DNA from 2 places in the Paenibacillus sp. HGF5 genome. Region 2 is predicted to be linked to the other one. Evidence: riboswitches for the same ligand, from Rfam matches in the RefSeq annotation. Region 2 holds a riboswitch; the other holds the start of a gene.
The links. Region 2 has a riboswitch for cyclic di-AMP ahead of HMPREF9412_RS29380 (C40 family peptidase). Riboswitches for the same ligand answer to the same signal wherever they lie in the genome.

Region 1 (3,414 bases), on a different contig from region 2:
CGTCACGAGCTGGTGCGCTACCCGGATCCCCATATCCCGCTCGGGAAAGATGACCCGGTCCACGCCAAGCTTCTCCAGCGCCCGGCCGTGCAGCACCGATATCGCCTTGGCAACGACCATCGCGACACCCAGCTCTTTCAACAGGATGGCGGAGAGGATGCTCATCTGAATGTCGTTCCCGATCGCAACGATCCCGCAGTCGAAGTTGCGGATGCCGAGCGATTTAAGCACTTCCTCATCCGTCGCGTCCGCCACCACCGTATGCGTCAGCAGCTCGCTCATGTCCTCGACGACCTCTTCGTTCCGGTCGATGCCGAGCACCTCATATCCCTGTTCCATCAGCTCCAGCGCCAGACTGGCGCCAAATCGCCCCAAACCGATGATTGCAAATTGCTTTGGTTTCATGTCTCTCCTATACCCCTTATCCAATTATCATTTTGCCTTCCGGATGACGATATAATTCTTTACCCTTTTTCGGCCCTAGTGCATAAGCAAGCGTCAAAGGCCCCAATCGACCCGCAAACATCGTAAGGCTGATCAGGATCTTGCCGAACACGGTCAAATCGGGCGTTAAGCCCATGGAGAGACCTACCGTACCGAAGGCGGATGTCGTTTCGAATAGAATCTCCAGGAAGTCCCCTTCCTCTGTCGTCGACAGAATCATCGAGACGGTTAGAACGAGCAGCAGGGCCAGCAAGGCAATGGTCAGTGCCTTCAGCACCCGCTCCTGGGCCAGGCGATAACGGAACATGACGATGTCTTCCCGCCCGCGCATCATCGCAATGACCGCCCCTACCATAATGGTAAAGGTCGTGGTTTTGATGCCGCCGCCGGTTGACCCTGGAGATGCTCCGATAAACATCAGGATGACGATAAAAAATTGCGTTGCCTGTCTGAGCCCCGTAATATCTATAGTATTCGCGCCCGCCGTACGCGGCGTTACGGATTGGAATAACGCGCCAAAGAATTTCCCGCCCCAGTTCAGGGAACCCAGCGTTCTCGGGTTGGTAAATTCAAATATGAGAATGACGATAAATCCGACCGCAAGCAAGGCAGCCGTCATCGTGAGCACCACCTTGGAGTGCAGGGAGAGCCTCCGCTGTTTTCGGTAATCGATCAGATCGGAGAGCACAATAAATCCAATGCCCCCGGAAACAATTAAGAACATCACGACGAAGTTGACTACCGGATCGTATACATACCCGGTCAAACTCCGAAAATCGCCAAACAAATCGAAGCCGGCGTTGTTAAACATCGTCACCGCATGAAAAACTCCGTAATATATCGCCCGGCCCAGCGGCATTTCAAACGCCCAACGAACCGATAAAAGGACTGCGCCGCAGGCCTCGATGACGAGCGAGTACAGCAGTACTCTGCGTATCAGCCTTACGATGCCTTCCATCGAGGACTGATTCATCGCTTCCTGCAGGATTAGACGGTCTTTGAGCGATATGCGTCTCTTCAGAACCAAGGCGAATAAAGTAGCCATCGTCATGAATCCGAGCCCGCCGATTTGAATCAGCAGCATGATCACGACTTCTCCGAAGGAACTGAATGTCGTTCCCGTATCCACCACGACCAGGCCCGTTACGCACGTTGCCGAGGTCGAAGTGAACAAGGCGTCAGTAAATCCAAGCGGTTCGCCCGTCGTCGTCGAGATTGGCAGCATTAACAGCCCGGTCCCGATGAAGATGATGGCCGCAAAACCAAGCACGAGAATTTGGGGCGGAGACAATGTAAGCCAGTTTAATTTAGCGTTCAATCGGACACCTTCTTTAAAAAAATCAACGAAAAAAGACACTGGAAAACGCAGTGCCTTTCGGTCTGGTTCCTGTGCAACAGCCTACGAGGTTAGCTGACGGATTCGGGCATTTCCACAGGTCGCCCTATTCATTATTCCGGGAATAATGAAATTCACCCCAATTACATGGTTCCCCCATTTTCATTACGAAATTCGGCTGGAATATTCGGTTCCTTCAAGCATGATGTGATTATAACTCAATCCGGTACGTAAACCCAATGCCGTTTTTCGCCCGAAATATCTTTAAAAGAGCGCGAATTGGGCATATTCAAGAATACAAGCGTAGGGTTCTCTAACGTTTTCGAAACCTTTCATTCATTTTCATCGATTTATTTCAATATTCCGATAATTGGGATAAGCTGCTTATGGCTTTCATACTATGTTATATTGACTCTATGCGTTCTTAATCAGGCATATCGAATACCAGTGGGAGTATCAACTTTCTTAGAGGAGGAATTTCATGAATCGTGCAAGAGAGCCCTTGAAGCTGAAGCCCAATCTGAAGCAGCTCATCGCGCCTGCCGCAGTCGGCCTGATTCTGTTCCTATTATTTCAGGTATTTCCGTGGGCGAATCCGGACGATACCGAGATGGCCTCGCCGGATATCATTTCCAAGGAGCAGGCTCGGCAGGCAGCTTCAAGGTTTGCTCAGGAGCATCTGCAGTTTGCGGCTGCGGACACGGACGAAGCCTTGGTTACATATCAATCCAAATCGGAACTTTACGGATATCTGGCGAAGGAGAAGAGACTTTCGGAATATAACAAAACCTATGAAGCCAAATATCCCTATGACGTATACCGCGTTCGCTTCAGCGAGCCTGGAGGCGATGCCCTCAATGTGGACGTGCACATGCAGAATTCCGGCATCGTCGGATTCTCGTATGATTATGCCCGCTCCAGCTTTGACCGGATCGAGCTGAACAAGGGCGAAATTCAGAGGCAGATGCTGCTCGTCGTTGAGGACGGCATGACATTGGCCGAGAAGCAGGCGCTGGCCGAGCCATGGCTTCAGCGGGCGGGTTATGACCTGTCGAATCTGGAGCTGGTTACGAAGGAAGGGGAGCCCCGTCTCAAATATGTGGACCCTGAATCCAGGATCGGGGACTCCAGGCTGGAGCACCGCTTCACCTTCGAGCAGGGGAAATTGCGCTCTTATGAGCCCTCCTTCTCGGTCCCGGCCGCCCACTCCGCTTATGTCAACAAGCAGACGCAGGATGCCACCCTGCTGACGCTCGCCGGGTACGGCCTGTTCACCCTAATCCTGGGCATTCTTGCGATTGTGTACAGCGTAAAGACCAGGGCCTACACCTCGTTTAAGCGCGGCCTGTTCTTATCGGCGCTGCTGTTCGTCATTCAGATGCTGAACACGTACAATCTGATTCCCGTTTTCAAATCCGAAGGCATGTCGCAAACCGGCGTGCTCGGGATGATGATTTTCTATGCCGTCTATTCGCTCGTTTTCTCCGCCCTGCTCTATTTCTCCCTTGTCGGCGGCAGCGGGCTGTGGCATAAAGAAGACGGGCTCAATCCATGGCCGCGCGCCAAAGAACCCGGATACGGGCACTACGTGCTGGACAGCATGAAGCTGGGGTATATGTGGGCCTTCATCCTGC
Region 2 (3,414 bases):
CGCTTCCCGGACAATCGTCTGCATAAACCGTTTACCCATTCCGCGCCCGCACCAATCAGGCCGCATGCCCAGCCCGATTCGCGTAACCTCATGCATCGGAAACAGCTGTGCAAATCCCCATAGAGTCTTCCGTTCATCCAAAATCGAAATGTACTGCTCCCGGCGGATGTCCGGATCGCCAAACTCGATCCCAAGCCCTTTCATCTGCTCCCATGGAAGAAAACCGTAAATGTTATAGGGAGGAGGATAGGTCCAGGCGCATATTTCTTTCGCATGCTCTTCAAGCATGACCACCGTGTGAAATGAAATCGGTGCTGCATCCATTGGCAAAGTCCCCCTGTCGTAATTACAAATTAAATTATACCCCATTTCTCAAACATTCTAGCCGCATCAAAAAGCCCGTCCGAGAGAAGTAGGCCTCCATTGACGGGCAAAAGGGTATGTATAGGCAGGATGAGGATAAGACCCATCGAAGCTTAGGAGGATTCTCCGGTCGACTTTTCATTCTGATCATTGCTCATGATGGGCTTGGCACCTACGTATCGCTGCTCGTAGTGGTCCTCAGAAAATAAAATCAATATTTTTCCATTAGGGTGTTTAATGAAGGAAGAGGAGGGTATATAAAGGGTAGAAGATGCAACGACATGAGGAAGCGAAGTGAATTCGCATAATAATTTTCTTTTTTTCTCGAAAAGTGGGAACTTTTTCGTTGTCCCAAACGTTATAAAGGTATACACAGAGCAGACAAAAGAAAAAGCCGCTGGATGAGATCGGCACAATCTCATACGCCCAGGGCTTCTTGTAAAGGATAAACCAATGAAGTTCCAATAATTAATTGTAGTTCACAGCTACAGACTTGTACGTAGACTGACTCATGACTCTCTTAGCACCTACGTATCGATTGGCGTAATAGCTCTGGCTCAGCGGACTGATGATGACACCGCGCGAGGATGAGGAATGAGCGAATTTGCCGCCCCCAACATAAATACCCACATGAGATACACCTCTGCCGGATGTGTTGAAGAACACGAGATCGCCAGCTTTCAGCTTGCTCTTGGCTACGGCCGTACCGACTTTGTATTGAGCTGCAGACGTGCGTGGCAGGCTCAGACCAAGTTTCTTGTAGATATAGCTGGTGAATCCGGAGCAGTCAAAACCATTCGTTGTGGTTCCACCTGTTTTATAAGAGACACCAATGGCTGGTTTGATTGCAGTATTTAATTTGGAATCGGCGAAAGCGCTTCCGGTCCCTAATGTGAGTGCGAGGGCCAGGCCTAGAGAAATGGCCGTTAACTTCTTTTTCAAAACAAAAAGCTCCTTCCATTGCCTGCGAGGTTAGCTTAAGGGTTCGGTTGAAGGTCCCCTATGATCCCTCTCTTGCGAGATCAATTCACCCAAAACGGATCCCCCGCTTCCCAATCATGGGAATTCGGCTCCTTAAAATGTTGATGAACCCATTCATAGACGTCTGACGTTCCAACATGCTAACGAAATTACATAGTTCCAGCAAAAAGTTACAGTAAAGATGACAAAGTTGTTACTAACATATTCGTTATTTTAGCAGAGTATTAACAATTTGGCAAATGAGGAAAGCTCATTTTTATACAAAAAAACCTGTCCCCGTCATGCGGGATCAGGTTTTTTTGTAATTTGGCCATCGGAAAATGTAATATTGAGGAAAAACGGGCTCCTATTCTTTGTAAAATCAAATCCGAGAGAGAAATGTGTCGCTTCCGATTACAGCATATTTACGAGCTTGTTCATCATAAGATGGTAACGAAATGTAACGATTAGGCATGCTGCGAGGAAGAATCCCGCCACAAATGGTATTGGGCGGAAATTGCCCAAATTTGGAAAAGTCCATTTAGAAAATAGGAGGCTTGCTGAACAATCAAGCCGATCAATCCGGCCCAGAAGAGCGATGCCGAACTCAGGAGCAAAAGAATGACGCAGGCTGATCCGCTAACGGTAAGGGATAACAGCACGGCCGTGCCCAGTCGGCGGAAGAGCGCAAGAACGGAGCTGATCATGCCGGAATTGTCCGTACGGCCGAATTGCATATAGAGCAATAACAGGCGAATCAGATAGGCGTACAGAAACCAGCCGGCTGCATGAGGCAGCGCACGAAGCAGCAGAACCGGCTCATGGATCCCGTTCAGCAGGATAGGAAGGATTTTGGGCAGAATCCAGTATCCGGGCACAAAGGTAAGAACAAGTTCGATCAGATAGAATACCGTAACGGGCTTCCACAGCTTTTGCATGCCGGTGAAGAAGAATAATCCGCGCTCGCCCTTGGCCTCCTGATGGAGGTTATAGAAGATGCCTGCCCGAATGAGCGGGGTACATACCATCCGGATCAGGAGCAGAGCGGCCAGAAGCCAACCATAGGTATGGACCGTGCCGCTTAACGATAGACTCATCTCGCCCTCGTAGAAGAATAACAGGCGACTAAGCTCGTTAGGGGCAGAATCCGGATACCGCATCAGCAGGGGGACGACTGCCGATTTTACAAGCCGGTACAGGCAATATCCCCACAGCATGCGGTACAAGAACAGCAGAATGGAGACGTATAATTGGTCTTTAACACTGATCCAGCCTTGGCCTGCATAACTTTTCATGTGCTCCCCCCTCACCATGACAGGCTGCCGAACAACGTCTCCACAAGCTTGGTAATACTGAGATTCCAGCGTGTGACCACTTTCGGATCCATTCCTGCCTTCATATAGTTATTGATGTGTCTATTCTCCAGAACAATGGAGTATTTCGGATCAACCATAGCCCAGGCGAGCGGAGTGCTGTACTCCAGGGTGTACGTAACTTTACCGTCCTTGCCGCTCCAAGTTCGCTCCACCGTTTTGCCGTCCTCAAAGGCGAACACGATAGGCACATCGGTTATATCTCCGTCCTTGCTCGTGATCTTGACCGTGGATTCATACCGCGGATGGTCTGACGTGCCTTCATTTTTGGTTTTGATCACATCGATGGCGACGTCGGCCATTTGGCTTCCATATACATATTGGTCAAAATACGATTGCCAGGAGGTTTTGCTTACTTGCTCGACGACTTTCTGAAAATCTGACGTGGTTGGGTGCTTGAACCGGTATTTCTGGGCATAGGTATGCATGATTTTCCCCATCATCTGTGGACCGACCTGCCGTTCAATGCCTTGCAGCACCAGCTTGCCTCTCGTGTAAACATTCAGCGCGTAGTTCTCGTGTGAGCTGTATTTCCAGGACTCCATCTTCAGCGGGGCAGGGGAGGTAATCGATGCTCCTTGAGCAGCGGTGTTGGAGGTAATGCCGTATTCCTTCTCCATCACTCTTTCTTCTGCATAGGTTGCAAAGGCCTCGTCCAGCCACGCTTCCTCAAATTCGTTGCTTGCGATCATTCCGTAAAAATATTGGTGGGCGATCT

Region 1: another riboswitch for cyclic di-AMP. It lies ahead of HMPREF9412_RS16835 (TrkH family potassium uptake protein); the one in region 2 lies ahead of HMPREF9412_RS29380 (C40 family peptidase).

What each region holds. Positions count from the first base shown of each region.
Region 1 covers NZ_AEXS01000107.1:6,714-10,127, forward strand. The annotation lists gene HMPREF9412_RS16830 (potassium channel family protein) at 1-405, opposite strand, end outside; gene HMPREF9412_RS16835 (TrkH family potassium uptake protein) at 422-1,762, opposite strand; cyclic di-AMP (ydaO/yuaA leader) riboswitch at 1,826-1,970, opposite strand; gene HMPREF9412_RS16840 (CPBP family intramembrane glutamic endopeptidase) at 2,262-3,414, shown strand, end outside.
Region 2 covers NZ_AEXS01000174.1:52,858-56,271, reverse strand. The annotation lists gene HMPREF9412_RS29385 (GNAT family N-acetyltransferase) at 1-324, opposite strand, end outside; gene HMPREF9412_RS29380 (C40 family peptidase) at 832-1,305, opposite strand; cyclic di-AMP (ydaO/yuaA leader) riboswitch at 1,310-1,445, opposite strand; gene HMPREF9412_RS29375 (hypothetical protein) at 1,791-2,618, opposite strand; gene HMPREF9412_RS29370 (M1 family metallopeptidase) at 2,630-3,414, opposite strand, start outside.